Regions from separate parts of the Lentibacillus halophilus genome, predicted to be linked through region 1. Evidence: a T-box and tRNA genes for the amino acid it is inferred to sense, from the RefSeq annotation. Region 1 holds a T-box; the other holds one or more tRNA genes.
What was found. A T-box is a leader RNA that pairs with one kind of tRNA and senses whether it is charged. The one in region 1 lies ahead of trpS (tryptophan--tRNA ligase), so its partner is inferred to be a tRNA-Trp.
Positions count from the first base shown of each region.

Region 2: it encodes a tRNA-Trp, which carries the amino acid that the T-box ahead of trpS (tryptophan--tRNA ligase) is inferred to sense. The anticodon was not compared.

Region 1 covers NZ_AP043750.1:1,697,939-1,713,847, reverse strand. Annotated here, with positions in the region: gene ACZ5Q7_RS08425 (COX15/CtaA family protein) at 1-723, opposite strand, end outside; T-box leader at 1,267-1,445, shown strand; gene trpS (tryptophan--tRNA ligase) at 1,503-2,501, shown strand; gene ACZ5Q7_RS08415 (YjbA family protein) at 2,628-3,389, opposite strand; gene ACZ5Q7_RS08410 (hypothetical protein) at 3,535-3,741, opposite strand; gene fabF (beta-ketoacyl-ACP synthase II) at 3,887-5,125, opposite strand; gene ACZ5Q7_RS08400 (beta-ketoacyl-ACP synthase III) at 5,307-6,248, opposite strand; gene ACZ5Q7_RS08395 (hypothetical protein) at 6,550-7,113, opposite strand; gene ACZ5Q7_RS08390 (DUF2929 family protein) at 7,207-7,386, shown strand; gene ACZ5Q7_RS08385 (hypothetical protein) at 7,504-7,878, opposite strand; gene ACZ5Q7_RS08380 (undecaprenyl-diphosphate phosphatase) at 7,982-8,797, shown strand; gene ACZ5Q7_RS08375 (Crp/Fnr family transcriptional regulator) at 9,143-9,835, shown strand; gene moaD (molybdopterin converting factor subunit 1) at 9,908-10,141, opposite strand; gene ACZ5Q7_RS08365 (molybdenum cofactor biosynthesis protein MoaE) at 10,134-10,607, opposite strand; gene mobB (molybdopterin-guanine dinucleotide biosynthesis protein B) at 10,607-11,113, opposite strand; gene ACZ5Q7_RS08355 (metal-sulfur cluster assembly factor) at 11,231-11,542, opposite strand; gene ACZ5Q7_RS08350 (prolyl oligopeptidase family serine peptidase) at 11,718-12,479, opposite strand; partial or broken gene ACZ5Q7_RS08345 (Cof-type HAD-IIB family hydrolase) at 12,605-13,436, shown strand; gene ACZ5Q7_RS08340 (hypothetical protein) at 13,594-13,743, shown strand; gene ACZ5Q7_RS08335 (DUF3813 family protein) at 13,744-13,947, shown strand; gene ACZ5Q7_RS08330 (NifU N-terminal domain-containing protein) at 14,150-14,413, shown strand; gene ACZ5Q7_RS08325 (hypothetical protein) at 14,472-14,672, opposite strand; gene ACZ5Q7_RS08320 (IS256 family transposase) at 14,774-15,909, shown strand, end outside.
Region 2 covers NZ_AP043750.1:1,504,007-1,519,915, reverse strand. Annotated here, with positions in the region: gene hpaI (2,4-dihydroxyhept-2-ene-1,7-dioic acid aldolase) at 1-8, opposite strand, end outside; gene ACZ5Q7_RS07440 (LysR family transcriptional regulator) at 259-1,131, shown strand; gene ACZ5Q7_RS07435 (aldo/keto reductase) at 1,209-2,051, shown strand; gene ACZ5Q7_RS07430 (DUF4317 domain-containing protein) at 2,314-3,525, opposite strand; gene ACZ5Q7_RS07425 (phosphatase PAP2 family protein) at 3,543-3,746, opposite strand; tRNA gene ACZ5Q7_RS07420 (tRNA-Leu) at 3,874-3,955, opposite strand; tRNA gene ACZ5Q7_RS07415 (tRNA-Cys) at 3,971-4,044, opposite strand; tRNA gene ACZ5Q7_RS07410 (tRNA-Gly) at 4,067-4,141, opposite strand; tRNA gene ACZ5Q7_RS07405 (tRNA-Gln) at 4,148-4,222, opposite strand; tRNA gene ACZ5Q7_RS07400 (tRNA-His) at 4,240-4,312, opposite strand; tRNA gene ACZ5Q7_RS07395 (tRNA-Trp) at 4,327-4,400, opposite strand; tRNA gene ACZ5Q7_RS07390 (tRNA-Tyr) at 4,411-4,496, opposite strand; tRNA gene ACZ5Q7_RS07385 (tRNA-Phe) at 4,513-4,585, opposite strand; tRNA gene ACZ5Q7_RS07380 (tRNA-Asp) at 4,622-4,698, opposite strand; tRNA gene ACZ5Q7_RS07375 (tRNA-Met) at 4,713-4,789, opposite strand; tRNA gene ACZ5Q7_RS07370 (tRNA-Val) at 4,802-4,877, opposite strand; tRNA gene ACZ5Q7_RS07365 (tRNA-Glu) at 4,941-5,012, opposite strand; tRNA gene ACZ5Q7_RS07360 (tRNA-Ser) at 5,028-5,119, opposite strand; tRNA gene ACZ5Q7_RS07355 (tRNA-Asn) at 5,121-5,195, opposite strand; rRNA gene rrf (5S ribosomal RNA) at 5,213-5,328, opposite strand; rRNA gene ACZ5Q7_RS07345 (23S ribosomal RNA) at 5,485-8,409, opposite strand; rRNA gene ACZ5Q7_RS07340 (16S ribosomal RNA) at 8,559-10,127, opposite strand; gene ACZ5Q7_RS07335 (nucleotidyltransferase-like protein) at 10,644-11,510, opposite strand; gene ACZ5Q7_RS07330 (DUF2614 family zinc ribbon-containing protein) at 11,640-12,026, shown strand; gene perR (peroxide-responsive transcriptional repressor PerR) at 12,140-12,589, opposite strand; gene ACZ5Q7_RS07320 (cob(I)yrinic acid a,c-diamide adenosyltransferase) at 12,769-13,329, opposite strand; gene ACZ5Q7_RS07315 (D-2-hydroxyacid dehydrogenase) at 13,332-14,282, opposite strand; gene bcp (thioredoxin-dependent thiol peroxidase) at 14,410-14,877, opposite strand; gene ACZ5Q7_RS07305 (potassium channel family protein) at 14,910-15,353, opposite strand; gene ACZ5Q7_RS07300 (glutamate-1-semialdehyde 2,1-aminomutase) at 15,535-15,909, shown strand, end outside.

The sequences.
Region 1 (15,909 bases):
CGGAACCAGGAAACGTTTCTTAATGGACATAAATAAAAGATATAATGCCCCAATAACGATTAATGTATTGCTTATACCATGGACACTATAAATAACTTGAGACAGTGATTCCGAATGAAGTAACGATTCATTTGTCATTATATCATTGATTATTTTACTGGCTCCACTGTGCTTTAGAAAAGCTCCCACTAAAACCTCTAAAAAGTAAATAACAAACACCCATAATGCAGGTTTAAAAAACGTTTGAAAGGATCTGTTTTTCTCTTTGCTTCTCGGTGAATTGACGTCAATCCGCTGCAGAGCCACAGCCAGAAAAACAGTGCTCGTCAATAAAAATAGACTGATTATCACATCTAGCGTTGTAAAACCGGGCGGTGTCCCAAGCACAACGTTCAATGCGCCTACCATGGACTGTGCAAGCAGTAGTATCAAGGTAAGCAACGCGAGTACTTTAATGGACGTCTCTCCTGTGTATTTTCTTTTCCATGCCAGCACTGCATTAATTAAAATAACAAATCCCAGCGAACCGGTGAATAACCGATGCGAGTATTCAATAATTTGTTTGTAATCCAGAAAATCTGGTAGAAAACTTCCGTTACATTTTGGCCAATCGGTTCCACACGCGTCCCCGGACCCGGTTGCCACAACCAAGTTGCCAATAATTAATGCTAAAACAGTCATGATGGCAGTAAAGACGGCGAAACGATAGCTTTGTTGACGCAATTTATTTACCTTCTCTCCAGTTAAATTTTAATCTCAAATAACTTAAAAATCCCACACAAGAATAAACATTTATATCATACACGTGTCATAAATTATCATATTTTATTTGAAATGCAACGGCTAACCGTGCTTTGTCAAAGTAAATTCACATAAGTTCATTTTATGGCTGGTATAAGACAATCCGCTTCTGCATGATAAAAACTTCTTTTATAAAACTAATATATAATAGTATTAAAAAGGATGTGGACAATGCTGTGCTTTATAAATCAAGAACAAAACCCAAGTCATTTTCGTGCGGTTGGGGTTCGCCAGTGGACGTATTATGAATAATTTATATAATTGTGTTTCCTGGGTCGCTCATTACAACGATGAGTGACTTTTTGTTCGGATTGCTGTCTTGTTCGGGCTTTCATAACGGCAATGATTAACTTTTGCGTCGGGAGATAGCTCGTTCGGGCGCTCATCCCAACATTGAACAACCTCCAAGAGAGTTTCTTCTTGCATTTCAAGTATAGGATTTATATAATAGTTAAAACATAGATATTCCCAGCAATGAAAAAGACACAGTACGATTACCCACTAACTATTCAGAGAGCTTGTGGCTGCTGAAAACAAGCATCACGGTGAATTGGAATTGGACTTTGGAGCTTTTGACAAAAAGGTGATCACACGTGTTTGCTGTGTGATAAACAGGGTGGCACCGCGGTTCATTCGTCCCTTTTCATGCGGGATTAATGGGCTTTTTTATTGTTCAGAAAAACGATAGGAGTGAATACGGCATGCAAACCATCTTTTCAGGCATTCAACCGAGCGGAACATTGACGATTGGAAATTTTTTAGGTGCTATTCAACATTTTGTAGGACTTCAAGAAGAAAATAATTGCTACTTCTGTATTGTGGACGAGCATGCAATCACAGTGCCACAGGATCGACTCGAGTTACGTCAAAACATTCGCTCCCTGGCAGCACTCTACCTTGCTTCCGGCATTGACCCGGAAAAGTCAACCTTGTTTATTCAATCGGAAGTCCCCGCACACGCGCAACTCAATTGGATGCTCCAATCCATTAGCTACATAGGTGAACTGGAGCGCATGACGCAATTCAAGGATAAATCGACTGGTGGAAAAGAAGGGGTATCCGCAGCATTATTAACCTATCCGCCATTAATGGCTGCAGATATTTTGTTATATCAAACCGATATCGTTCCAGTCGGAGAGGATCAGAAACAACACCTTGAATTAACACGACACATAGCGGAGCGGTTCAATAACCGGTTCAATGACATTTTCACCGCCCCGGAAATCAGTATTCCAAAGGTAGGAGCCCGCATTATGTCTCTTCAGGACCCGACCAAAAAGATGAGCAAATCGGATGAGAATGAAAAAGCATATATTTCCATGTTGGATGACCCGAAAAGAATCGAAAAGAAAATAAAAAGTGCTGTCACCGATTCGGAAGGTGTTGTTGCATTTGATCAAGAAAACAAACCGGCAATATCCAATCTGCTCACCATCTATGCAAGCTGTTCCGGGAAATCCATAGAAGCACTGGAAACTGAGTATATGGATAAAGGATATGGGACGTTCAAACAAGATTTGGCGCAAGCAGTCATTAATGTGCTGCAACCGATTCAAGACCGTTACCATGAGTTGATTAACTCTGATGCCCTGGACGATATCCTGGACACAGGTGCGGAAAAAGCATCCTATCAAGCCAATAAAATGCTCCGAAAAGCCAAAAAAGCAATGGGGCTCGGACGCGTGACCAACAAACGATAAAAATTGAATACGTGCACGAAAAAACGCTTGGATAATCATTCATTGGATTCCAAGCGTTTTTGAAAAATGGTCCTTGTCGATGAGTCACAGCATCCCTATCCACGAGAGGTCGAGCCATGCGGTATCTCAATTCAGGTTGGACGTATTCTGTTTCGTTTCCTGTTCCATTTCCCACATTTTTTCCAGAAACGGCTGCCCTTTGATCATTTTGGCACACAAATCTTCGTGCCAGTTGCTCCACCCGTGTTTTACACCTTCATATAGGGTTTCCCATACCCTATCTTCCTTCATATATCTGATGTATGGGTATTGTTTCGGATCCCACTCTGTCAGCCAGTAGCGAAGTTCTTCCAGATTGTTTGTCGTCCGTAACTGATCAAGCGCAATCATTAAAATTTGCTTCAGATTACGTTCCTTGCGTGTCAGACCATGAATAAGCCGTGGTTCCATGGACAGGATATGGTATTCTTTTTCAATGTCTCTCTCGTTAAAATTAAAGGATTCCGGCTGTGTCGTTTTGATCATATCGAATGCGAGTTGCTCCTGTCTTGGTATGAGTCTGCTTTTACGAACAGGGATCTGGTAACCAATGGTATCAAATGCAATAATATCATTTCCATCCGTGACAACGGCTGCATACTCAAGCGGTTTCCGTTCCTGGCCTTTACGTACATATGCACGCTCACATATTTGTTGCATCAAATCTTCAGGCAAGTCGTGCAGATCATTTTCAATGTAGTCAAAAAGCGCCTCTGATATGTATAAAAGCGGAACTTGGTCCAGCAGCTCAACCCCATCGTCTTTACGCCATTCGTGGAAATAACAAACGTTGTAGCCATTTTCTTCCCCTTCGAACCAGTTTATCCAAACGTCATGTAAATATAGCATAAAACAACCCTCGCTTATTGAATGAATCGTTTAGCATACATTATGACCATTATGAAAAAATTTATGCGATTCATTGGAAAAACGCGGGAAATACTTTCGACCAAGGCTGACTCAACAACAAACACAACCCGACAACCGGAACATTTCAGGAGCCGTTTGGATAGCGGAGAAGTGCGATGGCGATCAACAGCATACCCGCAGGAAGAAAATAAGATTCCGGCCGGTTCGCAATAAATATAAAATAATCAGGCCAGGAAATACCCACCGGAAGAAAATTCATATAAGCTATGGCAGTCACGCCACCAGTCACAGCCAGTCCAAATCCTGTCAAAAACAGAAACAAATATCCCAATCGGATCACCACCCATGCTTGTCCGTATCACCTATTTCATTGTATGCACTGAGTGGAAATTAATGACGCATGTCCATTCCTTCTATATAAGTCCATTGACTTCAGCGTTTTACAAAAAAACTGACCGCCGGAGCAGTCAGTGTGCTTATTGATACTTTTGGAATATGAGAGTGGCATTATGTCCGCCAAAGCCGAGTGAGTTACTCATCACAACGTTTACATCCTGATCTCTTGATTCATTCGGAACATAATCCAAATCGCAGTCAGGATCCGGTGTTTCATAATTCACTGTTGCAGGTATAATGCTGTCGTCAATTGTTTTGATAGCTATAACCGATTCCAGACCTCCAGCGGCCCCTAGCAGATGACCGGTCACGCCTTTTGTGGAGCTTACAGCAAGCTTGTCCGCATGGTCACCAAACACATCTTTAATAGCTTGGGTTTCATACTTATCATTCAACTCAGTGCTCGTACCATGCGCATTGATATAATCCACTGATTCCAGCGCAATGCCGGCATCAGCGACAGCTTGTTTCATAGCACGCGCCGCTCCTTCTCCATTTTCAGCAGGAGCAGTGATATGATAGGCATCACCGGTAGCCGCATAGCCGATGATTTCGCCATATATATAAGCGCCGCGGTCCAAGGCCGATTCTAGTGTTTCCAAGCACAAAATGCCTGCTCCTTCACCCATGACAAACCCATCACGATCCTTATCAAATGGTCGGCTTGCTTTATGCGGATCTTCATTTGTTGACAATGCTTTCATCGCAGAAAATCCAGCAAATGACATGTCCGTAATCGGCGCTTCTGTCCCACCTGCGACCATAATATCCGCATCGCCACGTTCAATGGCTTTATAAGCATCCCCGATGGAATTGGCACCGGAGGCACAGGCGGTCGTCGTACACGAGTTAATACCCTTGGCCCCAAGCTGAATAGATACTTGCCCAGCGGCCATATCCGGAATCATCATCGGCACAAAAAAAGGACTGACACGCCGCGCACCTTTATTCAAAAGTTTTCGATGCTGGTCTTCCAACGTTCCCATACCACCGATGCCGGAGCCAACCCAGACACCGACACGATCTGCATTAGAATCATCAATCGTCAGACCAGCGTCATTTATGGCCATGCGCGCCGCTGCCACTGCATACTGTGTAAACAAGTCCATTTTCCGGGCGTCTTTTTTTTCCATATAGTTCGTTGGATCAAAATTCTTTACTTCCGCAGCCGCTTGAGCTGACAGATCCCCGGTATCTATGCGACTAATATAATCAATCCCGGTATTTCCAGCAACAACGTTATCCCACATGACGTCCGTATCATTGCCATTGGGGGATACGGTGCCAAGACCAGTCACAACTACTCTTCTTTCCACCATTTCATACTCCTCCTATAAGCTGATAAAATAAAACGTCATTCACAGGGCGTTCCCTGACTCCCCGCTGAATGGTCGTTGAATGAATCAAGGACTCAGAGGCTGCATATACGTCACCATCCTGTTATGTGGTTGACCCATGTTGAGCGATGAGGATATGTCAGCCTTAATACGTGATAAAACCTTATCGTCCCCAACGCAATGCAATCGCACCCCAAGTCAGTCCTCCACCGAAACCGACAAGAACGAGTAAGTCATTATCATTTATTCTACCACCTTTTACACTTTCTGATAAAGCAATTGGTATGGACGCAGACGATGTGTTCCCATAAGACTTGACAGATATGTCCATTCTATCCTCATTAATTCCCAACCGTTCACGAGCAGCTTCCATAATTCGGATATTTGCCTGGTGTGGAATGAGATAATCGACATCTTCCTTGGCATATCCGGCTTCTGTAACGACTTTAACAGATGATTCCGGCATTTGACGTACGGCAAATTTGAAAACTTCCCGTCCATTCATGGATAAATAGTCTGTTTCCTGATCCTGGTACAAGTCCTTGCCGCCGGAGCCATCCGAACCAAGCTCAGAGGTCAGAATCCCTTTGCCTTCTGATACAGGTCCGATTACTGCTGCTCCAGCACCATCACCAAACAGAACACAGGTACTCCGGTCTTGCCAGTCAGTGATTTTGGATAATTTATCCGAACCGACAACAAGGATATGGCGATAAGCATTTGTTTCCAAAAACTGTTTGGCCGTGATCACGCCATACATAAAACCGGAACAAGCTGCACTGATATCCATGGCAGGTATCGTGCGCGCACCGAGTCGGTCCTGTAACATACATGAGACCGATGGAAAAGGTGTGTCAGGTGTGACGGTTGCCACCAGAATCATGTCAAGATCCTCTACCTGTACACCTGACTCGTCCAACGCGTTCTTGGCTGCGTAATACGCCATATCCGATGTATTAACGTCATCATTGGCAATCCGACGTTCTTCAATACCGGTTCTCGTCCGGATCCACTCATCATTTGTATCCACTATCTTTTCCAAGTCTTTATTTGTCACAACATGATCTGGCACATAATGACCGGTGCCCAACAAACCAGCGTTCATATGTTCATCCCCTTGCAAATTTATAGCTATTCTTATGACTTGGTACTAATTTTAATGTATTCGGAGACATGAATGCAAGTCTGAATTCCTCAGTCCATTCCCCGCCCATTCGGAAGCAAACTGGCATCGATATACGTGGTCTCTTTCTTTTTCATTTTTCTCCTGGAATTCTTGAGGTACATCCGGACTGAACGCTTCGAGAGAAATCTCCTCATCCTGAAATCATTGGCCCCCTAAATTAAATGAAACAACAGTTTATTTTAGTTGGTTGACTCGCTTCGTAAAATGACAATACGCTGAATCAATAGAATGCGTTGTATGTCTCATAATGATTCTTTATCGATTGCAATGCCTGTTTTACCGACCATCGTTGCCGAATATAAAGAATGGTACCATGCCTGTCATCTTGATCGGAATGGTCGTTTCTGGATTTGATAATTAATGAAGATGGCAGACAGGAGGCATGAATCCATTGCATAAGGCTTTCCAACAAATCCTCTATATGCACCGCCTGTGTGACAACTTCCTCCGCATCAAATGAGTAAAACGCATCCCCGTAATAAATGCCTTGCTGATTCATCGGCATCCATTTGCCGAATAAAAGCGGTAAATGGATGGTCACAGTCTTCTGCTTACATAGAATCAATGTATTACCCTTAACCGTTATGCTTACGTCATACTCGGTGTCATCATTATTTAACGGAACATGCCGGAACAGATCATTCCGTCCGACAAACATGGCCAGGTTTTCTTTTTTACCTGTGGTAAGATCATCAGCACCATCCACTCGGTATCCTTTTTCAAGCAGAGCATTAAGGATGTGGTAACCTATCCAATGAAAACAATTTTGGACCATGTAATTCAATTCATTTTTCTCCTTTCTGTAATAAGCCTTTTATTTTTATCATCGTTTTGATAAACTAATTAAGGAATGCTTTAAAAATTGAGGTGTATCAACATGCGATTCTTTTGGTCATTTTTCTGGGCATTTTTCATTAGCTGTGTCATTTCCTATGTATTGACAAGCATGGCCGGAAATCCATTCAACATCATAAGTACACTAGTGATTGCCATTATTATTACACTTGGCGTTTATATACTGGGTGACGGCATACTGAACGATGAAGCCGAACAGTAAAAACGGCACAACGTAGTGGCTTATGATAAACCCTTGCCTCACGATCGTGGTGGCAAGGGTTTTGTGTTTTGTTCCGAACACGACGCATCCATAACAAGAGGGAGGTATAAGACTCCATTAATACCAAGGCAGTACACTTAAAGCTGTCAACGCGGCTAATGGCAAAACGAGCCGCCTGAATCTTCTCGGTCGATAGTTGCCCCCGTAACCATATCCGGGGGAGCCGCCATAGCCGGGACCGGGATACCCATAGCCGGGATAACCTCCGTAACCATATCCGGAGTAGCCATAGCCAAACCCATCGAATTCATTCGGACGCCAATTGCTGTCATATGCCGGTTCCTGACCTATCGGTACCGCCATATAAACATAGTCGTTATCCAATCCGGTAATGATGCCATCTACTTGTGTTCCGTCATTCACTTCCACCAGCACATAGGCGTGCATATGGTTCTTACACATGTCATACGTATGTTGTTGATTGTAGTGCATATTCTCAGCCTCCTCACCAACCAGACTATGCATTTGCCCAGTGGTTGGTGACCGACTCTGTGCGACCAATACATTGATACAGGAGGAACGTTACATGGAAGCTATCAACGAATTTTGGCTATTAATAAAATACATTGTTCTTGGTTTGCTGCAAGGATTTACTGAACCAATCCCCATTTCATCAAGCGGCCATTTGGTCATTGTTAGGGAGCTCTTCAACATATCCATTGAAGGGCTGTCATTTGAGATCATGGTTAATTTCGGCTCCCTGATTGCGGTATTGATCATTTATCGCCAGGATATTTACCGGCTTATCGAAAACACCGTCCGCTACATAATGACTCGTGCGACGGATGCGAAAGATGATTGTCAGTTCGTTCTTTATCTCGTCATTGCAACCATTCCAACTGGGATTATCGGGCTTCTGTTTGAGGATTATATTGAGGACAAGCTCAGTTTCGTTTCGGTAGTCGGTGTGACGCTGTTGATAACGGGACTTGCCTTATGGGTTATCCGCAACTTGCGCGGTCGCAAAAATGACGGCGGCATCACTGTGCGCGATGCTATTATTGTTGGACTGGCCCAATCCGTTGCACTCGTTCCCGGTATTAGCCGTTCGGGAGCCACGATTGTCGCAGCCATGCTTGTCGGTATGAAAACTCAAACGGCTCTACGATTTTCTTTCCTGCTGTACATTCCGGTCAGCCTCGGCATTACCATGATGTCGGCCAGTGATTTGGTCAGTGGTCAAAGTGGGCTCAGCATTGTTGCTATCCCAGTGATCCTGGCATTTGCCGCTTCCATTATTGCAACCTATTATTCCCTTCGTTGGTTCATGAACATTATGGCCAAAGGCAATCTCAAATACTTTGCTTATTATTGTTTTGCGGTTGGGCTGCTTGTCATTCTGTTTTTATAAAGAATCCTGCATCACCATACTTCCATCAAAGGCTGATTTGAATGAAATCAATGAAACAAAACCTCTTTAACACACAAGCTATACTAGTCCAACTTAAAAAAGAGATACGTGATAACATATTCATTTATCGGCCTTTTAATAAAATAAACAAAGGGGTTACAATGAGTAAAGGATATGGACAAGAATAGCGGATCGTTAAGGAGGTCTCCATGCTTGGTATCGTTCTAATCATTTTAGCTTCCATTTAAATCATGAAAAAAGATGGATACGATATAATAGACCGCAAATCGTGGCAACTTGTTATAATGATGTGAATTGGACGTTTGAACGAAGGGAGCGAATGCATTGAATAACGATACGATCAAAAATTTGCTGCAACGATTTCCATTATTTAAAGATCTAACCGAGTATGAAATAGAACCCATCGTCGACATAGCTCAACATGATATGTACCGGCGTGGCACCTACATTTTTATGCAAGGCGACCTGTTAACCAACGTTTATTTTATTCATCAAGGCAAAGTGAAAATTTATAAAACCGACGTTCATGGAAACGAGCAAATTGTTAATGTGCTGCAGGCGGGGGATATGTTTCCACATCAGGGATTTTTCAGGCAGGACGACTGCCCTGCCCACGCTGAAGTGCTGGACGATGCCATTTTAATCCACATTCCTATTCCTTCCTTTGAAAACGCTTTGATCACACATCCGGAAATTTCCATTAAATTATTCCGCGTGCTCGGAGATATAATCGTTGACTTGCAAGGGCGTCTGGAGGAAAAAATTCTTCATAATACATATGAACAAATCATCATGCTGCTGCTGCGGCTTTCCAAAGGTTATGGTAAGGAAATAAATGAAGGGCAGATGAAGCTGACAACGCAATTTACCAATCGAGAACTCGCCAATATGATTGGCTCCAGCCGCGAAACTGTCAGCCGCACCATCACCCAGCTTAAAAAAAAGAACCTTCTCTCAACCGACAATAAAGGAGCTATTGTGCTTAATGTCGACACCCTTGAAGATGAGTTATTTTAAATTCCGGTACATTTCTAAAAAAAGCACTGCCTGGCTCATTCCAAGGCCAGGCAGAGTTCATTCACGCGTTGTTCATCCGCCGCTTACCGGTGGAATAAATGCCACAACATCGCCGCTGTTGACAACCGTATCCTCCTGTGAATACTCTTCATTGACCGCTATCATCGCCTGATCCAGTCGGCTCAATTCGTAAGCCGTTGACAGTTTGGATTTCAGTTCGCTTACTGATAACCCATCCTCATCCACCGTCACCTTTTCGTGCCCGGACGTCTCCTGCAACTCAGCAAAAAATAGAACATTAATCATCGCGCATCTCCTCCTTGGAAGGAATTTTTGCTTCATATGATATATTTTCTTTCTGATCGCCAAGCCATTTTTCCCCGTCTTCCCAATGTTCCTTTTTCCAAATCGGCACCATTTCTTTGATCCGTTCGATGGCATAGCGGCTGGCATCAAACGCATCAGCGCGATGTGGCGTGGATACCGCAATGGCCACCGCTATATCGGTGATTTCCAAGCGTCCGATCCGATGTACGATGGCAATTTCAGCATTGCCCCACTTTTCCTTTATTTCGTCACCGATCTGTTCCAGTTTTTTCTCCGCCATGGGTACATAAGCCTGATACTCAAGAAAAAGGGTTCGCTTTCCTTTGGTAAACTCACGGACTGTGCCCATGAACGTATTCACAGCTCCCGCTTCGTTCCGGACGACTTTGTCAATGCAATCACCTGGATTGATCGGCTCTTTGGTTATCCAATAGTTTTTATCCATCACATTTCCCTTCTTATTCTTTCAGCCAGTGCTGATATATGTTTCTCCAATTGATTCATGTCAAACACGGGCATATCAAGATCGTTCAACCAACGGCCATCCCCATCCCATGTTCCCACAGCTATTATAGCTGATAGTTCCTCTAAAAGCGATCGGTCCGCTTCATTCCTCAGCAAAACAATCTTTGGATAATCCGCTTGTTTATAACCTTCTACAAGCAATAAATCAAGCGGCCATTGCTGGTACAAATTAATCAGCCCATCCAAGCCCAATGGGATCGTTAACGATAGCTGTGTTACGGTTTCTCCCTGAACACCGCTAATGACGGATCCGGACTCAAGATGTGTCCCGCTGTCGGTTCCTTCCACCATATCCGGATCACCGCCATGACCGTGATGTTTGACGGAGCCGACCTGAAATCCTTTATCCGAAAAATAACGGATCAATGCACTCATGATCGTCGTCTTTCCGGAATGTTTGTACCCGGTAATCTGACAAATCTGCATACAGCAACCTCTGCTTTCCAATTGACCTTTTCATGCTTATAAAATCATTCACCATTCGATACAAAAAAAGGCCGATTCACTATCATATGAATCAACCTTTCCGAAGACCGGCCGGAATCAATCCGGAATGCCGAGAGCAATTTTGGCATAACGCGACATTTTGTCTTTATCCCAAGGCGGGTCCCAGACAATATTGACATCTATTTCTTCAACCTCAGGAATATCAGCAATAGCCCGGCGCACGTCCTGTTCAATATGAGCAGCAAGAGGGCAACCCATTGCCGTCAGTGTCATGGTAACAGTGCATAGACCATTGTCATCCAGATCAACATTATAAATCAGCCCGAGATTAACAATATCAATGCCTAATTCCGGGTCTATAACATTTTCCAAACCGCCAAGGATGTTTTCCTGCAAAGCCTCATCCATTAAAAACCCTCCTTCATGGTTCCTATGTTTATTTAAACATAAACAAGCGCATTTTTAAATGATTTCCCTCACACATCAGACGTTTCTGACCATTTTATCACGCATGAATGGATTCTTTATAACCTTAACTCTCCAGACAATCCCTCCATATATGATTGACGGATGGACAATCATGTCATAAATATTTCTCAAACCATTTTACCGTTTCCAGAATTGCATAGCGACTCACTTTATGCCCACGATTTGGCTCTTTCAACAATTGAATATGTTCGGTATTGGTATAATAGTATCGTGCGTGTTCATAAAATGTATGGGAATGATCAAACGGTATCACAGGATCACTGTCTCCGTGCCAGAATAAGACAGGGCGCTCGTTCAGTGCGCTGACTTGTTCAGACAGATCATAACTTTGAAGTTGCTCATAAAGTTGCGCAATTGACTCATCCGTAACCGACAGATCACCGTCCTTTTTTAATTGGTCCACCAATATCCTGGCATAATCAGTCATTTTCGGGGAACCCATCAGGATGGCAGCCGTTTGAATCCACGAATAGTGCCTCAATGCTGCTGTGGTTGTAATACCGCCCATGCTTGTACCAGCCACGCCAAACCGGCCATTCATTATCAATCCTTGATCAGCCAGTGCCTGTTTGATGGCTTTTAACTCGTGCACATTCTGCATAACAATATCCCAAAACGATAATTGTTTTTCCATTACAGACGCGTCTGTTTCCCGTTCGCCGTGATATAAACTGTCCGGAAGAACGACACGGTAACCTTTTTGCGCCAAATAATAAGCAAGCGGCAAATTATGTTCTTTTGCACTGGTGAAACCGTGAAAATATGTAAGCACCGGCAAGGCTTCCTGTTCGTATGCCTGATCAGCCACCATTAAGCTTGGAATCGATGCCAGCATTATGTTATCAATACCGATCATGACCGTCACCTTTCTTTCTGTGCTTAATATCATTATCATAGTACGACATTTTTGTAAATTGCAAACAAATCCTTTACATATCGCAACAAGCCCGATAAACTGATAAGAATACGAGGTGAAGCATAATGGAAACAAAACAGCACTTAATTGCCGTTGATTTGGATGGCACACTGCTGACCGATGATAAAACCATCAGCAAGCGTAATTTGGAGGCGCTTGAAAAGGCAGCAGATGCCGGCCATATTGTTGTTATTGCTACTGGACGACCGCACCGTTCCAGCATTGATCATTATCATACGCTCGGTCTGAATACACCAATGGTGAATTTTAACGGAGCCCTTATTCATCATCCAGCAAATAATCAATGGAATGTATTGCACAATCCGATGTCAATACGAACCGCTCTCCGGATTGTCGACGCCTGTTACGAAATCAGCACACACAATATTGTGGCAGAGGTTATGGACAATGTTTACCTTGACCGATATGACGAACAACTTATTGATATATTTCAAACATCACCGAATTCCCCGTTCACGATTGGCAGCCTGAAAAATAATTTAACACATGACCCAACATCGTTGCTTATTCACCCCAAGGAAGAAAATATCCAATCCATTCGTAAACATTTGGAGGACGATCATGCCGAACTGATTGAACACCGAAAATGGGGGGGGACCCTGGAATATTATTGAAATTGTCAAAAAAGGAATGAATAAAGCGATCGGTCTGGAAAAAATCGCTTTTTACTATCATATCCCAAATGAGCGGATTATTGCATTCGGGGATGAAGACAACGATCAGGAAATGCTTGAATTTGCTGGCATTGGTGTGGCCATGGGCAATGCGATTGATGACTTGAAAGCCATAGCTGATCATGTAACGGACACAAATGAGCACAACGGGATCAGTTCTTTTCTTGAAAATTATTTGCTTCATCCAAAAAAACTTATCTAATTTTTTCCTGACATACCCGGTGAAAATCCGGTCAAACTATAAATGAACGCGAAAGAAGCGTTCACTTAACGTTTGCTCTTCATTCCATCAACCGTCCTGCCACTAGGCTTACAAAACGCATAAGCTCTGGCAAGACATTCCACAGGGGGAATAACCGATGGGAAAACAAAGCAAATCAAAGCGTTTCAGCCAGCATAGTGAAGATGCTGTCCGAAAACATGCTGAACGATTCCCTTACAAAATGCGTTTTTCAGAAGCTGAACGCGAACAAGAGGAATCAGACAGGCATCCAATGGGAGGGTTTTAAATGCAGCAGCAAAACAATAACTTGATGCAACGTGCCCGTGAAGCTGTTAACACAATGACCAATGGAAAAGCCAATGCGAACCAGCAGGAAAAACAAGCGGCACAAAATGCCATTCAAGCTGCGAAAAGCCAAGCATCTTCTGAAGAACAGCAGCAACTTCAACAGCTTGAACAGCAATTGCAGCAAAAAAATCAATTGCAATAACCTCCATCACATTTTCTAAAAAAATGCATGGGTTTTTTACGAATTCTACGCACATCAAACAAGATGAGGCGGGAATGATAAAAGACTCACAGCATTCACCCTTATTCGTCTTATCGAATAAGGGTGTTTTTATTTTGTTTTTCAACATCTTTCTGCTACAATAAAAATCAAGTATGTATTATGATTGATGGAGGTAAAGAATATGGGAGTAAGACCAGAATCCACACCAAATCCAAATGCACTGAAATTCACCACAGACAGCCTTATTTTTCAAGGTGACAATAGCATTTCTGTTATGCCGGGAGATACAAGCGAACATGCCATTATGAATGATTTGATGGACGTAAATGGTGTTGATAACGTATTTGGGTATCAAAATTTCATTACCGTTAATAAAGCGTTTGATGTTGAATGGGACGAGCTTCAACCGCGTGTTATGGAAGTTTTTGAAAAACACGGATACTAAAGCCCTTATTTCTCAATTAATACGAACGTAAAAAAGACAGCATACAAGGCTGTCTTTTTTAATTCTTGTCTTCGTCGGCGTTCAAATCAATTGGAATGTGATTCTTGTTCACCTTTTTCCCGTTTTCATTTTTGGCATACAGAATGACAATGGGAACGTCATTGGCGTTTTTGATCGATTCAGTAAGCTCAAGTTCAATCGTGATCGAATTTATCCCTTGTTGTTTTTGAAGATCAATGTCACGTTGAGAGCGTAACATAGTTTGTGTAAACGGCTATGATGAAAGATGGTCATAGAAAAAGGAAGACCCTTTCCTGTAGAATAGAGTTAGTCACAACAAACCCACAGGAGGTCTTCCCTATGAGCCATCTTACTACAGATTTGCTTGAAGCACTAGCCCAAAAACAAGATATTGAAGAAGTTTTTCGCTGCCATTTGGAAACGGCGATCAATCAGCTTTTAAAACATGAACTAACGGCTTTTCTGGACTATGAACCTTATGAGCAGGCTGGCGTTAACTCTGGTAATTCCCGTAATGGATTTTACGGCCGGACGTTCAAAACGGAATACGGCAACCTTGAGCTGCATATTCCCAGAGACCGCAACGGTGCCTTTCAGCAACAAACTCTGACGCCCTATAAACGTTCCAACGACACACTGGAACAGTTTATCATCCATTTGTACGAAAAGGGCATCACGACGGATGAAATCGCCGATTTAATCGAAAAGATGTATGGCCAGCATTATTCTAAACAGACCGTATCCAACCTGACTCGTCTCGTGTCAGAAGATGTGCAGGCTTTTCATGAGCGAACGCTGGAACAGCGTTATGTCTGCATCTATCTGGATGCCACGCAAATTCCGATCCGGCGCCAAAGCGTTGAAAAAGAATCGGTCTATATTGCCATTGGCATCGCAGAAGATGGCGGCAAAGAAGTGCTGGACTTTACCATCGCCCCAACGGAATCTGCCGAGGTGTGGGAAGAGCTGGTCCAGCGTTTATCTGAACGCGGTGTCGAGCACGTTCTTCTTTTTATTTCAGACGGCTTGAACGGTATGACGGATGCGCTGCATCGCGTCTACCCAAAAGCTAAACATCAGGTGTGCTGTGTTCATGTTTCCCGCAATATCGCTAATAAAGTGCGTGTGAAAGATCGTGCCGCCATTCTGGATGACTTCAAGGCTGTTTACGAGGCTGAAAGCCGCCAGGAGGCTCTAAATGCCCTGGACCAATTTCAAGACAAATGGCATAAGACGTATCCACGTGCTGTCGATGCGGTGATGAAACAGGACCGCTTATTAACGTTCTATGATTTTCCGGCATCCATCCGACCCAGCATCTATACAACAAACCTCATCGAAGGTTTTAATAAAGAAATCAAACGTTACGTCAAACGCAAAGAACAATTTCCCAATGAAGATGCCCTGGAACGTTTCCTGGTGACCCAGTTTTTAGATTATAACCATAAGTTTGGCATGCGGTGCCACAGAGGCTT
Region 2 (15,909 bases), 190 kb from region 1:
TTCTCCATTCGATTTGCCTCCTTTGAAATAATTAGAATTTTTATTTCTGAGTTAATAATACCACATTAGAAAATATATTAAAAATATCTAAAATATTATTCTAACATATAAAAAAAGTATACATAATGTTTTGATTTTTAGTATCATATGTTCGTCTTTGCATGTGAACATTGAAAAAATAAAAGATGTTTTATATAATGTTATAAATATCTGATGATATTATTTTATATATTTTTCATATACAATGAGGTGTCATCCATGGATATACGTCAATTGAATTATTTTTATACCATTGCAAATGAAGGTCAAATTACCCGTGCAGCAAAGAAGCTCCATATGGCACAACCACCGCTCAGCCAAACGTTAAAATCATTGGAAGATGAATTGGGGGTTACACTTCTTGAACGAAATGGGCGACAAATGGAATTGACAAAGGCTGGGATGGTTCTTTATGAAAAGGCGGAAAATATATTTCATTTTTTGGATGAAACGGCAATGGAAGTAAAAGAAACAGGCAAAGGCTTTAAAGGAAAACTTTCCATTGGCTGTGTAAAATCTTGTTTTTCAAAAGTAGTTCACCCCATAAAAGAATTTCGGAGTCAGTTCCCGGAAGTTAATATCGATTTACGGGAAGGAGATACGTCCCGGCTTACGGAATTGCTTCATAATCGAGAGATCGATCTTGCTGTTGTGCGACATCCGTTAGAAATGAAATCGTTTTCATCGCACGATTTATCTGATGAAGATTACGTCGTTATTGCTCCCGAGTCTTGGCATTTAGGTAATTACGAAAATGAGATTTCATTGAATGAACTGGCCGGTTTACCACTTTTACTCCTTCATCGAATTACTGGTGTAGGGCAATACGAAGTCATTATGAACCAATTTGAAAATAAAGGACTAGAACCAAATATTGTTGGTGAATGTCCTGATGTTGATATGATTTTAGGACTGGTCCATGAGGCAATTGGTGCAACCATTATTCCGGAGTCCGCTATTAAGGAACGACATCAGGACAACATAAGAAAGTTACAAATTAAGGATACAACGATCATTTCTAAGTCCTCCATCATTTGGTTAAAAGATCGCTATATTTCAAAAAGTGTCAGAAGCTTTATTGACCTATTTTAATTTCGAATTCCATTTTCTAATGTTTAACGAACTTCGGGATAGGGAATTTTCCAACAAACCTTATAAGGAGTGGTATATTGTCTAAAGTAATACCAGAAATCACCTTGCATGATGGCTTTCAAATACCTTCGATTGGGTTCGGCACCTTCAGATTGAGAGGCAATGATGGTGCGGCTGCCGTCGCAAGCGCCATCAATCATGGATACCGTTTAATTGATTCAGCCTACAATTATGAAAATGAGGGAACAGTAGGTGCGGCGCTTCAGCGGACATCTATACCTCGTGAGGAATTACGCATTACATCAAAGCTTCCTGGTCGTTATCACACTTACGATCAAGCAATCAAGACGATTCAGGAATCACTCTATCGAGCAAACCTTGATTATTATGATTTATACTTAATTCACTGGCCCAACCCAATACAAGATCAGTACGTGGAGGCGTGGCAAGCTTTGATTGATGCAAAAAAATGGGGATTGATCCGCTCCATTGGTGTTTGCAATTTTCTTCCGGAGCATCTTGAACGGCTTGAAAAGGAAACAGGCGTGCTGCCAAGTATCAATCAAGTTGAATTACACCCTTTCTTTAATCAAAGAGAACAGAGGACATGGCATGAACAACATGGTGTTGTAACAGAATCATGGAGTCCTTTAGCCCGGACGAATAACATATTTAATAACAAAACCATTAACGATATTGCGGCCAAACACAGCAAGTCCGCTTCACAAATTATTTTGCGCTGGCACTTTCAGCATGGTGCTGTTGCCATCCCGAAATCAGCATCAATCAGCCGGCAATTGGAAAACATCGCTATTTTTGACTTTGTGTTGGATGATGTTGATATGACGGCATTGGACAAATTGACACGTGAAGATGGCCGCATGAATGACCAAAATCCAGCTGTGTACGAAGAGTTTTAAGCCAATGGATTCAAACAAACTGTTCCACCTTTACATGATATTCGGCATTTAAGCCAGACTATGAGTAAAGGAGGAATAAGATGAGTACTGATAAAGGCAAGAAGAAAAAAAATAAAAGCAAAGAAGAATTAAATGATATGAAAGGCGGTAAAGAACGACACCGCCGGAATCGTTCTTAACTCAGGGCAAGTGTTTAGTAGAACCTGTTTCATTGTAATATGCTCACCTAAAAAGGTGGGCATATTACCTCAAAAGGCTTTAATTATTTATTATCGGTCCCATCTTCTTCTTCGTTCTCATTGGCTTTCTGGAATAAAGCTTCCGGAATCATTTCGAAACCCTCAATCACCGTGTTTTCTTCCACTTCAATCATTAAACAGCGTTTCCCATTCCATTCAACTTGACGTACATAGCTTAAGTCTTGCGGACCAATGGAGATATCCGCTACTTTTGTCTTTATTTTAATCGACTTGGAAGAATATTTTGGGACAATGTTACTTGCTTTTAACTCATACGACTCATCATCAATCACTGTTTTAAATGCTGACTCCACTTTTTCTGTATTGACATCTTCTACGCCACTCACTTTTAAAACATTTTCTACATCTTTGTAGTCTAATTTCGCTACATCATCTTCCTCTTCATTTTCTTCCACAGCCCGATGAATCTCTTCATAGACATTTGAAAGTGTTGATGTATTAATTTGGTCACCCGCTACCTTTTTGACAACTTCCTCAAAAACAAGCTTATCCTCTTCGGCAGTTACGACCTCTTCCGCATTTAAGACGTCTTCTATGAAATGATAATTCGGTTCATTCGCTTTCCCTGCCGAATAAAGTACGTGATTAACATCCGTAGCATTATCCGTAAAACTGGGAAATAGAAATCCTGATATAGGAGCCTTCAGGTTAATAATGGGATCTACGACGACATTATATTTGAACTCCTTTTCAACATAATCAAACAGTAATTCCTTTTTCGGATCTTGTGTTTTATTCATGCTACATAAAATAAAGGGATGGGAATAAACCGTGTCGCGCTCATTTTCTTCCGCCTCTTCATTTCGTTTCATTGGTTTCATATATTCCCCTCGTATAAAGGTTACAACAACATCCATTTCATATTGCTTGTCTTTCAGCATTTTCTCGACCAGTTGAAGCATATGACGCTTCCATTCTTCCGTATCATTACTTAAGAGACCGTGGTGGAGAATGAGCTGACTGTTATTTTCCACATCGCTTTGGAACTTCAATTCAAATAACTTTTGATCCAACTGGCCTGATAGTACTTTTTTAAAGTTGTCTAAAAATAACTCTTTCTGTTCATCTTCCAGCAAATCAAATGATGAACTTTCCTGGTGATAAATGTCACTCGATTCTTTCATAATGTACACATTAAATATTTCGCTAATTTTTAATAAGTCATTATTCACTTTGAATTGTTTTCGAAAGTGTGCGATATCATTTTTGTTCAATAGTGTTCACTCCTAAGCTAGTGATCAATATATATTGCAGAAGTACGCTGATGTTTGTTATGTGAAATTCTATTATATACTCCTGGACAAAGATAAGTCGATACAATTCCAACAATAATTCCAGCTATGACGTCTGTTGGATAATGATGCCCCACGTACAATCTGAATTGCTTTTCTGTTTTTCGCGGGTTTAGTTGGTGTTCCCGTCGGTTTATCCCCATAAAAAAGCACTTCCTTCGTGGGAAGCGCGGGTGGTTAAACGACTAGCCTCCTGACGTCTACCCATAATTGAACGTAAAAAAGACGGTATCTAGTCGCCTAAATACCGTCAGTAAGCCTTTATATCGATACCGGTGGTGGGGCTCGAACCCACACTCCCGTAGGAACACGATTTTGAGTCGTGCGCGTCTGCCAATTCCGCCACACCGGCATATGGGTCAATTCATGGAGGCGGTAACCGGATTCGAACCGGTGATAGAGGTTTTGCAGACCTCTGCCTTACCACTTGGCTATACCGCCAAAAGGGAAATAAAAGAAAAAATGGAGCGGAAGACGGGATTCGAACCCGCGACCCCCACCTTGGCAAGGTGGTGTTCTACCACTGAACTACTTCCGCATATAATGGCTGGGCTAGCTGGATTCGAACCAGCGAATCACGGGATCAAAACCCGATGCCTTACCGCTTGGCTATAGCCCAATATTATAAAGTGAAGGGGCGACCGGTGGGGATCGAACCCACGAATGCCGGAGCCACAATCCGGTGCGTTAACCACTTCGCCACGACCGCCATAATGTATATTATGGCAGGGGTAGCAGGAGTCGAACCCGCATCAAAGGTTTTGGAGACCTTCGTTTTGCCATTAAACTATACCCCTATTAAATATATGGTGGAGGGGGAGGGACTCGAACCCCCGAACCCTGAGGGAGCGGATTTACAGTCCGCCGCGTTTGGCCAACTTCGCTACCCCTCCATACTGATTAAGAAGGTGGCTCGAGACGGAATCGAACCGCCGACACACGGATTTTCAGTCCGTTGCTCTACCGACTGAGCTATCGAGCCGCAAACAACAATTTTATGTAATAATAATTATTTAAATGGCGGTCCGGACGGGACTCGAACCCGCGACCTCCTGCGTGACAGGCAGGCATTCTAACCAACTGAACTACCGGACCAGTTTGAATAACTTTGGTTGCGGGGGCAAGATTTGAACTTGCGACCTTCGGGTTATGAGCCCGACGAGCTTCCAGACTGCTCCACCCCGCGATGTATGAACTATGGTGGAGGATGCAGGTCTCGAACCTGCGACCCCTTGCTTGTAAGGCAAGTGCTCTCCCAGCTGAGCTAATCCTCCGATGCACGATAAGTGCAAATGTTACAAGACTTATGCCTTCATCTAAAACATTTAAGTGAAAGATGACCCGTACGGGATTCGAACCCGTGTTACCGCCGTGAAAGGGCGGTGTCTTAACCACTTGACCAACGGGCCATAATTAAATTGTAATGGCGGAGAGCGAGGGATTCGAACCCTCGAGACCGTGATAACGGCCTACACGATTTCCAATCGTGCTCCTTCAACCACTCGGACAGCTCTCCATGGCTCCACAGGCAGGATTCGAACCTGCGACCGATCGGTTAACAGCCGATAGCTCTACCGCTGAGCTACTGTGGAATAATCCAAATGGTATCGCCTGGCGGCGTCCTACTCTCGCGGGGGCAAAGCCCCAACTACCATCGGCGCTGGAGAGCTTAACGGCTGTGTTCGGCATGGGAACAGGTGTGTCCTCTCCGCTAATACCGCCAGACCTAAGTTGTGACAATCAACGATAATGGATGCCCAAACCCGATATTTATCAAGGCCAAGGATCATTATAGCCGTTATCGTCGAAAAATGCAAGGGTTTTTTTCAATTGCACCCTGAAAACGGAATAAGAACATTAGGCCATTCCAATGTGAAATGTGTGGTTAAGTCCTCGATCGATTAGTATCCGTCAGCTTCACGTGTTGCCACGCTTCCACCCCGGACCTATCTACCTCCTCGTCTTGGAGGGATCTTACTCACTGAACGTGATGGGAAGTTTCATCTTGAGGGGGGCTTCATGCTTAGATGCTTTCAGCACTTATCCTGACCACACGTAGCCACCCAGCCGTGCTCCTGGCGGAACAACTGGTGCACCAGCGGTGTGTCCATCCCGGTCCTCTCGTACTAAGGACAGCGCCTCTCAAACTTCCAGCGCCCACGACGGATAGGGACCGAACTGTCTCACGACGTTCTGAACCCAGCTCGCGTACCGCTTTAATGGGCGAACAGCCCAACCCTTGGGACCGACTACAGCCCCAGGATGCGATGAGCCGACATCGAGGTGCCAAACCTCCCCGTCGATGTGAACTCTTGGGGGAGATAAGCCTGTTATCCCCGGGGTAGCTTTTATCCGTTGAGCGATGGCCCTTCCATGCGGAACCACCGGATCACTAAGCCCGACTTTCGTCCCTGCTCGACGTGTCAGTCTCGCAGTCAAGCTCCCTTATGCCTTTGCACGCTGTGAATGATTTCCAACCATTCGGAGGGAACCTTTGGGCGCCTCCGTTACCTTTTGGGAGGCGACCGCCCCAGTCAAACTGCCTGCCTGACACTGTCTCCGGACCGGATCACGGCCCTGGGTTAGAATGTTCGTACAGCCGGGGTGGTATCCCACGGATGCCTCCACGTAAGCTGGCGCTCACGCTTCGACGGCTCCCACCTATCCTGTACAAGCTGCACCAACATTCAATATCAAGATGCAGTAAAGCTCCACGGGGTCTTTCCGTCCTGTCGCGGGTAATGCGCATCTTCACGCATAGTATAATTTCACCGGGTCTCTCGTTGAGACAGTGCCCAAGTCGTTGCACCTTTCGTGCGGGTCGGAACTTACCCGACAAGGAATTTCGCTACCTTAGGACCGTTATAGTTACGGCCGCCGTTTACTGGGGCTTCGGTTCAACGCTTCGCGCGCCGAGCGCGCTAACGCATCCCCTTAACCTTCCAGCACCGGGCAGGTGTCAGTCCCTATACATCGCCTTTCGGCTTTGCAGAGACCTGTGTTTTTGGTAAACAGTCGCTTGGGCCTGGTCACTGCGGCTCACGTAAGTGAGCACCCCTTCTCCCGAGGTTACGGGGTCATTTTGCCGAGTTCCTTAACGAGAGGTCTCCCGAACACCTTCGGATACTCTCCGTGCCTACCTGTGTCGGTTTGCGGTACGGGCACCTGTGAACTCACTAGAGGCTTTTCTCGGCAGTGTGAAATCCGGAACTTCGGTACTTGATTTCCCTCCCCGTCACAGCTCAGGATGCGTTGAGCGGATTTGCCTGCCCAACACCCTTGCTGCTTGGACGCACACATCCATCGGTGCGCTTTCCGTATCCTTCTGCGTCCCCCCATCGTTCCAACGCTCACGAGGTGGTACAGGATTATCGACCTGTTAGCCATCGCCTACGCCTTTCGGCCTCGGCTTAGGTCCCGACTTACCCTGAGCGGACGAACCTTCCTCAGGAACCCTTAGGCATTCGGTGAAAGAGATTCTCACTCTTTTTTCGCTACTCATACCGGCATTCTCACTTCCAGACGCTCCACCGGTCCTCACGGTCCGACTTCGCAGCACCCGGAACGCTCTCCTACCATTGTTCGCATGAACAATCCGCAGCTTCGGTGATACGTTTAGCCCCGCTACATTATCGGCGCAGCGTCACTCGACCAGTGAGCTATTACGCACTCTTTAAATGATGGCTGCTTCTAAGCCAACATACTGGTTGTCCGGGCAACGCCACATCCTTTTCCACTTAACGTATACTTGGGGACCTTAGCTGGCGGTCTGGGCTGTTTCCCTCTCGACCATGAACCTTATCACCCATGGTCTGACTCCCAAGGTGTTACGTTGCCGGCATTCGGAGTTTGACTGAATTCGGTAACCCGATGAGGGCCCCTCGTTCAATCAGTGCTCTACCTCCGGAACGCATGCCTTGAGGCTAGCCCTAAAGCTATTTCGGAGAGAACCAGCTATCTCCGTGTTCGATTGGCATTTCACCTCTACCCACACCTCATCCCCGCATTTTTCAACATACGTGGGTTCGGGCCTCCTGTCAGTGTTACCTGACCTTCACCCTGGACATGGGTAGATCACACGGTTTCGGGTCTGCGCCCGTATACTTATGCGCCCTGCTTCAGACTCGCTTTCGCTACGGCTCCGTGTTGGCCACTTAACCTTGCATACGAACGCAACTCGCCGGTCCATTCTACAAAAGGTACGCCGTCACCCATTAACGGGCTCCGACTACTTGTAGGCACACGGTTTCAGGGTCTTTTTCACTCCCCTTCCGGGGTGCTTTTCACCTTTCCCTCACGGTACTGGTTCACTATCGGTCACCGGGGAGTATTTAGCCTTGGGAGATGGTCCTCCCAGATTCCGACGGAATTTCTCGTGTTCCGCCGTACTCAGGATCCACTCCGGAGGAAATGGCTTGTCGACTACAGGGCTCTTACCTTCTCCGGCCGGTCATTCCAGACCGTTTCGTCTAAGTCATTTCTTGATGACTCCCATGGAGTGTCCTATCAACCCCGGAAAGCTATCTTTCCGGTTTGGGCTGGTTCCGTTTCGCTCGCCGCTACTCGGGAAATCGCGTTTGCTTTCTTTTCCTCCGGGTACTGAGATGTTTCAGTTCCCCGGGTGTGCCGTGCGCATCCTATGAATTCAGATACGCATGCTGTCCCATTACGGACAGCGGGTTCCCCCATTCGGAAATCCCCGGATCAACGTCTGCTTACGACTCCCCAGGGCATATCGGTGTTGGTCCCGTCCTTCATCGGCTCCCGGTGCCAAGGCATCCACCGTGCGCCCTTGGTCACTTAACCATCGTTTCATTATTAATCATTGAAATGGATGGCTCTTATTCCGTTTTCAAGGTGCAACAACCACCAAAGGTGGCTGATTCATGAGGGTTGCTCCCTCAAAACTGAACCAAACAGCCATGTATGACATCCGTTTTCTCATTCGTCCTTAGAAAGGAGGTGATCCAGCCGCACCTTCCGATACGGCTACCTTGTTACGACTTCACCCCAATCATTGGCCCCACCTTCGGCGGCTGGCTCCAAAATGGTTGCCTCACCGACTTCGGGTGTTGCCAACTCTCGTGGTGTGACGGGCGGTGTGTACAAGGCCCGGGAACGTATTCACCGCGGCATTCTGATCCGCGATTACTAGCGATTCCGGCTTCATACAGGCGAGTTGCAGCCTGCAATCCGAACTGGGAATGGTTTTGTGGGATTGGCTATCACGTCGCCGCTTCGCGTCCCTTTGTTCCATCCATTGTAGCACGTGTGTAGCCCAGGTCATAAGGGGCATGATGATTTGACGTCATCCCCGCCTTCCTCCGGTTTGTCACCGGCAGTCACCTTAGAGTGCCCAACTTAATGCTGGCAACTAAGATTAAGGGTTGCGCTCGTTACGGGACTTAACCCAACATCTCACGACACGAGCTGACGACAACCATGCACCACCTGTCACTCTGTCCCCGAAGGGAACACGGCATCTCTGCCGCTGTCAGAGGATGTCAAGACCTGGTAAGGTTCTTCGCGTTGCTTCGAATTAAACCACATGCTCCACCGCTTGTGCGGGCCCCCGTCAATTCTTTTGAGTTTCAGCCTTGCGGCCGTACTCCCCAGGCGGAGTGCTTAATGCGTTAACTTCAGCACAAAGGGGCGGAAACCCCCTAACACCTAGCACTCAACGTTTACGGCGTGGACTACCAGGGTATCTAATCCTGTTCGCTACCCACGCTTTCGCGCCTCAGCGTCAGTAACAGACCAGAGAGTCGCCTTCGCCACTGGTGTTCCTCCACATCTCTACGCATTTCACCGCTACACGTGGAATTCCACTCTCCTCTTCTGTACTCAAGTCTCCCAGTTTCCAATGACCGCTCGCGGTTGAGCCGCGAGATGTCACATCAGACTTAAAAGACCGCCTGCGCGCCCTTTACGCCCAATAATTCCGGACAACGCTCGCCCCCTACGTATTACCGCGGCTGCTGGCACGTAGTTTGCCGGGGCTTTCTGGTCAGGTACCGTCAAACCATGGCCCTGTTCGAACCACGCCTGTTCTTCCCTGACAACAGAGTTTTACGATCCGAAGACCTTCATCACTCACGCGGCGTTGCTCCGTCAGACTTTCGTCCATTGCGGAAGATTCCCTACTGCTGCCTCCCGTAGGAGTCTGGGCCGTGTCTCAGTCCCAGTGTGGCCGATCACCCTCTCAGGTCGGCTACGCATCGTCGCCTTGGTGAGCTCTTACCTCACCAACTAACTAATGCGCCGCGGGCCCATCCGTAAGTGACAGCACAAAGGCCGTCTTTCAGCCCTCCCCCATGCGGGGAAAGGCATTATCCGGTATTAGCTCACGTTTCCGCAAGTTATCCCGGTCTTTCGGGCAGGTTGCCCACGTGTTACTCACCCGTCCGCCGCTCGTTCCACAGACGCACGCCCCGAAGGGCGATTGTCTGCTTCCCGCGCTCGACTTGCATGTATTAGGCACGCCGCCAGCGTTCGTCCTGAGCCAAGATCAAACTCTCCAAAAAAGTTTGGAATACGACTGACACCGATCAGCCGTTCATTGGCTTCGCTTATTTTGTGGATTTCAAGGGGTAAGCCATCCAGCTGATATACACATCAGCATTCCGACTTCCTGCCTATGACATCCATCTGTCATACTGGCTGTTTTGTTCAGTTTTCAAGGAGCAACGAATGTTTATTTCCTGCCGCCTCTCAAATGGCGACTAAGGAAGTGTACCATCTTCCAAGATTAAAGTCAATAACTTTTTTGTACTTTTTTCGGAAAGAAGTGTGCATCGCCTTTAAAGCGACGCTCACTAATATAACATGGCTCCCTCAATTAAACAAGGGATAATTTTAAATGAATTTTTGTCGGTTCAATTCAAAAGGAATTTTTGCGACAAGATTTAATATACCATGCGTAAAATCATGCGTCAATAACTTTTTTATCGCAAGCACGGTATAGCGAAAAGTGGCCATTCAATACAATATACAGTTGCCATTTATGCTCGGATCACATACGTTTCCAATCATTCATATCTTCACGTTATCCGATATTTTCGCTTGTATACATCGGCAACCTTTGTTTTCCCTTTTTCTGTTTTTAATATATTCTTTTTCGTTAGATAAGACAATATTGCGGTCAAATTCATGGCGTACGGAGCGATTTCCGGATGAGTCTTAAGTTCATCATAAGCCCATGCATCATTTTTTTCATTAATGATATCCAAAAGATGCTTCGCGGAAACCGTTGCTCTTTTACTGATCGCCACATCGGAAGCCAGGATCATCAACTGTATACGCTTCGCAATCGATTCATCGCTTTCCATCAACTCGTCATACAATTTATATATTTCCGGATCGATCCGTTTCACCTGATTCCACAACGTCACTTCCGGATAGTATCCGTTTTCCACCACGGCAAGTCTTGCTAAATAGTGTAGAGTGTGCACCATTCTAATGAAAGCATCCTTATATTGTTCAGATGCATAAAGATCTTTGCCCTCATTGAAGCTTCTTAACAACTTACCAAACTCCATTGTTTTACGTAAATCTCTCTTTTCATATGGAAAACATCTTAGTCGATTTTTTAATGCTTTTATATGATCATCCCGATCGAACACTACCGTGCCAGCAAAAATCCATTCAATTACTTTACGGTTGATGTTTGTATCAATCCATTTATTCAGTGAAAGTTCTGAAATAGTAAACGTGGCCGCTATCTTATCATGCCATTCATAATGTCTTTCATGCCAGTCTTTATCCGGCGTTTTGACAATAACAAGTATGATAACATCAAAATTAGCGGTAATCGGACTGTACGGTTTTGTTTTTTCTATTAAAATAACCCCTAATGTATCGACATGGTTTACGTATTCTTCGTATATCGGTTTGAATAACTTTTCCATTGCTTGATCCTCCATAAACGTGAATACTGTCTATTTCGTTATGATGATGTAAAATCCTTTTTTCCGGATCAAAAAATCCTTTAAAATATGCTATACTACCTTATGAAGGACGTTAAGGAGGTCATAGCAATGGCTGGCAAACTGGCTTATACCAGTAAAATAAACAAAATCCGCTCATTTGCTCTTATTCTGATTTTTGTCGGATTTGCTGTTATGTATGGAGGGATCCTGGCTAAAAAAATCGAATGGCTGATGCTCGCATTATTTTTGCTGGGACTTATGTTCATTTTATTAAGTTGCGTGATTTATTTGTGGATCGGCATGCTATCCACCAGGGCTGTTCCCATTGTATGTCCGAGCTGTGAGAAGCGAACAAAAATGCTCGGTCGTGTTGATGCGTGCATGCATTGCAAACAACCGCTAACCCTTGATAAAGATTTGGAAGGAAAAATATTTGATGAACGATACAACAACCGAAAGTTTCGTAGACAAGCAAAAGCCGACAACGAGGAGTAACAACGTGAATAAGGAAAATAGGATTCGCTCAGGCAACTTTGAACATAACAAAATATTGCTGACCCTGAAGAAAAAATCCAGCCCTGCTTAAAAAGGCTGGATTTTTTGCATGATTACTGTTTCGCTGTAGTAGCATGTTGACAGTTTTCACATTTACCGTAAATTTCCATTCGATGGTGCGTAACATTAAATCCGGTCATCTTCTCCGCGAGAGACTCCACTTCATCCAAGGTCGGATAATGAAAATCCACGATTTTTCCGCACGTTTCACAGATAATATGATAATGCTCGCTTGAATTGTAGTCATAACGGCTTGATGAATCACCATATGTCAACTCTCGGACAAGCCCCGTTTCCCGAAGTACGCGCAAGTTATTGTAAACAGTAGCGACACTCATGTTCGGAAATTTACTTTCAAGGGCTTTATAAATATCATCAGCTGTTGGATGAATCGTTGAATGAAGAAGGTATTCAAGAACCGCATGACGTTGTGGTGTTATACGCACGCCAGATTCCTTAAGTGTATTAATGGCTTCCTGTAATCTTTCGTCAGACACCGTCATGCACCCCACTTTCCCATATATTCGGCGTTTGATAATATTCTTATATTATAATTCTTATAATTAAAGTGTACCTGTATAAGCACTGTTCTGTCAATATACGTATATTATAAATGTGACGATAATATTAACCCACGAAAAATGAGTATTCATCATAAAGGAATAACTACGCCTTGCAATGTCTACAAATCAGCTTTCAAAGGTATTTCGTCAACATTCTGGATTCGATTGATATAGCGGGCGGCAACAAACAAAAAGTCAGACAATCGATTTAAATAAGTCACGACCAATGGATTGACGTTCTCCTGTTCATTTAATGTGATAACTTGACGTTCTGCTCGTCGTATAATGGTTCTTGCTGTATGCAACGCGCTCGACGCTCTATGTCCGGACGGGAGGATGAAGTTGCGCAATGGCGTCAGCTCTTCATCCCATGCATCCATCTGGTCCTCCAACTCCTGAATATGATCGTTCTTCAATTCCCATGTTACGTCTTTATCATCCGGTGTCGCCAATTCAGCACCGACATGAAACAAAATGGTCTGAACCCGGTGCATTTTATTCAAAAAGGCTTCCTTCTCCAACCGATTTTCATCCGAAAGAAAACTGATTGCCAGACCGATCATGGAATTAGCTTCATCACACGTTCCATATGCTTCCACGCGAAGATCATTTTTCGCGACACGTTTGCCTGAAATAAGCGACGTCTGCCCTTTATCACCCTTTTTAGTATAAATGCGCATCATTAATACCCCCTATTGACATCAATCATGTTTACAAAGTTCTGCTGTTTTTCCCGATACCGTTGCAGATTTTCTTCAAATATGGCCAGAGCTCGCTTTTGATAATGCGGTGAGACACCAGATATATGGGGTGTAACCGTCACATTATCCATTTCCCAGAATGAGTGGTCCTCCGGCAATGGTTCCTGGTCAAACACGTCCAGAACGGCATGGGCAATTTCACTTTCCTGAAGTGCTTTCAACATATCTTCTTCAGGAACAGCATCCCCTCGTCCCATGTTCAAAAAGATGACATGATCCGGCATTCGTTGGAACTGTTCATATGTAAAAAAACCTTGTGTCTCCGGGGTGCTGGGCAAAACGGAAACGACAACATCCGCAGTGGACAACAAATCTCCAAGTTGGTCATTCGTGACATTTCGGTCAAAATAATCCACATCCCGGCCGCTTCTTGATACACCATAGACCGACATACGAAATGCTTGAGCCAGACGGGCCACCTCCTGCCCGATCGCTCCTGTGCCTGCAATGACAAGTGTCTTTCCGGCCAATTCATCCATTCGTACGGACCGGTCCCACTTATGTACAGATTCATTCGCCATTATCTGTTCTTGCTGGCGGAGGACCTGCAGCAACATGGACATAGCATATTCAGCCATAGGCACTCCATGGATCCCGCTTGCATTCGTTACAAAGATCCCCCGCTCCTGGATCGCGGCAAGCGGCATGGCTTCTATTCCCGCCGAGAGCACCATTATCCATTGCAGCTGTGCAGCCTCATCAATTAACTCAGCTGTCACATCTTCTCCGTAGGTTACTAAAATGTCTGCTCGGTCTATATTTGGTTTCGCTTCATCCATATTTGTGCAAAAAATAAATGTTTCATCCGGGTAATGCTCGCGAAGTCTCATCCGATGCTTTTCCGAAATTTTTGCCGATGACAAAATAACCATCAGGATCCTCCTCTGCCTTGCAACTATGTCTATCGTAAATGGTTTTGGCTAAGAACGCCATTCATACATAACCCTTTATTACCCTCTGAATAAAAAAGACAGCCCCTGCTGGACTGCCTTTTTTAATTCAGCTGTTTTCACGCAAAAAGTTGAGAGCTTCGTCAACATGGCCGTCCACTTTCACATCACGGAATTCTTTTTGTAATTGGCCTTCCTTATCAATAATAAACGTGGACCGTTCCATGCCGTGAAATTCATTGCCAAAGTTCTCCTTCAACTTCCACACGTCGTAAGCCTTTGCTGCTTGATGATCTTCATCCGCCAGCAGTGTGAACGGCAAATCATGCTTATCGATGAATTTTTGATGGCTTTCTTCCGCATCCGGGCTTACACCGATGATAACCGCATCCAGTTCACTGAACGACTCCTCAGCATCTCGGAAGTCACAGGCTTCATTCGTACAACCCGGGGTCATGTCTTTCGGGTAAAAATAGAGGACAACATGTTTTCCTCTGAAGTCAGATAAACTTACTTTATTTCCATTTTGATCTGGAAGTGTGAAATCCGGTGCTTGTTTGCCTACCTCTGTACTCATTCTAACCCTCCTCAAAAGACTCTGTTTTTTTATTATAGCATATCCGAATGCCTGTCTCCATCTTTATGATTAGACTGCACTAATTTTAAAACGAACGCCGCTGGTAAAATATAGCCGATTAATGCCTGTATCAGTGCGATCAAACGTCCAATACCAACCGGCGCAATGTCACCATACCCGATTGTCAGAAGCGTGACTCCACTGAAATAAACGGAATGAACGAGGGATCCGATGACACTGACTTCCCTCAACTCTCCGTTCTCAACTAACAAAACATGATTCATCGATAACACAAAATAAATGAGCGCAAAACCGACAATGACAATCAAGTAAATAATGAGAAGCGTATAAAAAACCTCTGCTGAAAAGCGGCTGTCACGCATATTGCGGAGCTTTCCACTGTGAATAAAGGCACCTATACTGCCTGCAATAATTATAATAACGGCTATCATCATAATCCACGAAATAATATCCATAATATCCCCCGCCTGTCCATATTCTATGCTTAAACACATTTTAAATTGCTTCCAATTTCAAATTGCGTATGATGCCACTTGTTTCTTATGTTTGATATAGTGGAGTGGTTAGACAGATAGCATGACTTTTCCAACCATTTGATGCATGCGAGGGGAAGTCATGTAGGAGGAGGCATTTTCAATGAATTTTACTACATCAAAAAAGCTGCACAATGAAGCCAAAGACCATATTGTCGGCGGTGTAAACTCCCCATCACGGGCTTACAAAGGTGTTGGAGGCGGCACACCGGTTTACATGAAACAAGGAAAAGGGGCTTATTTTTGGGATGTTGATGGCAATAAGTATATTGATTTTTTGGGTGCGTACGGACCTATCATTACTGGACACGCTCACCCGCATATTGCTGAGGCCATCAGTCACGCAGCATATAACGGTGTTCTGTACGGGACACCGACGAAACTGGAAAACACGTTTGCTAAAATGTTGAAAGAGGCCATCCCGTCCCTGGAAAAAATTCGGTTTGTCAATTCCGGCACAGAAGCTGTCATGACAACG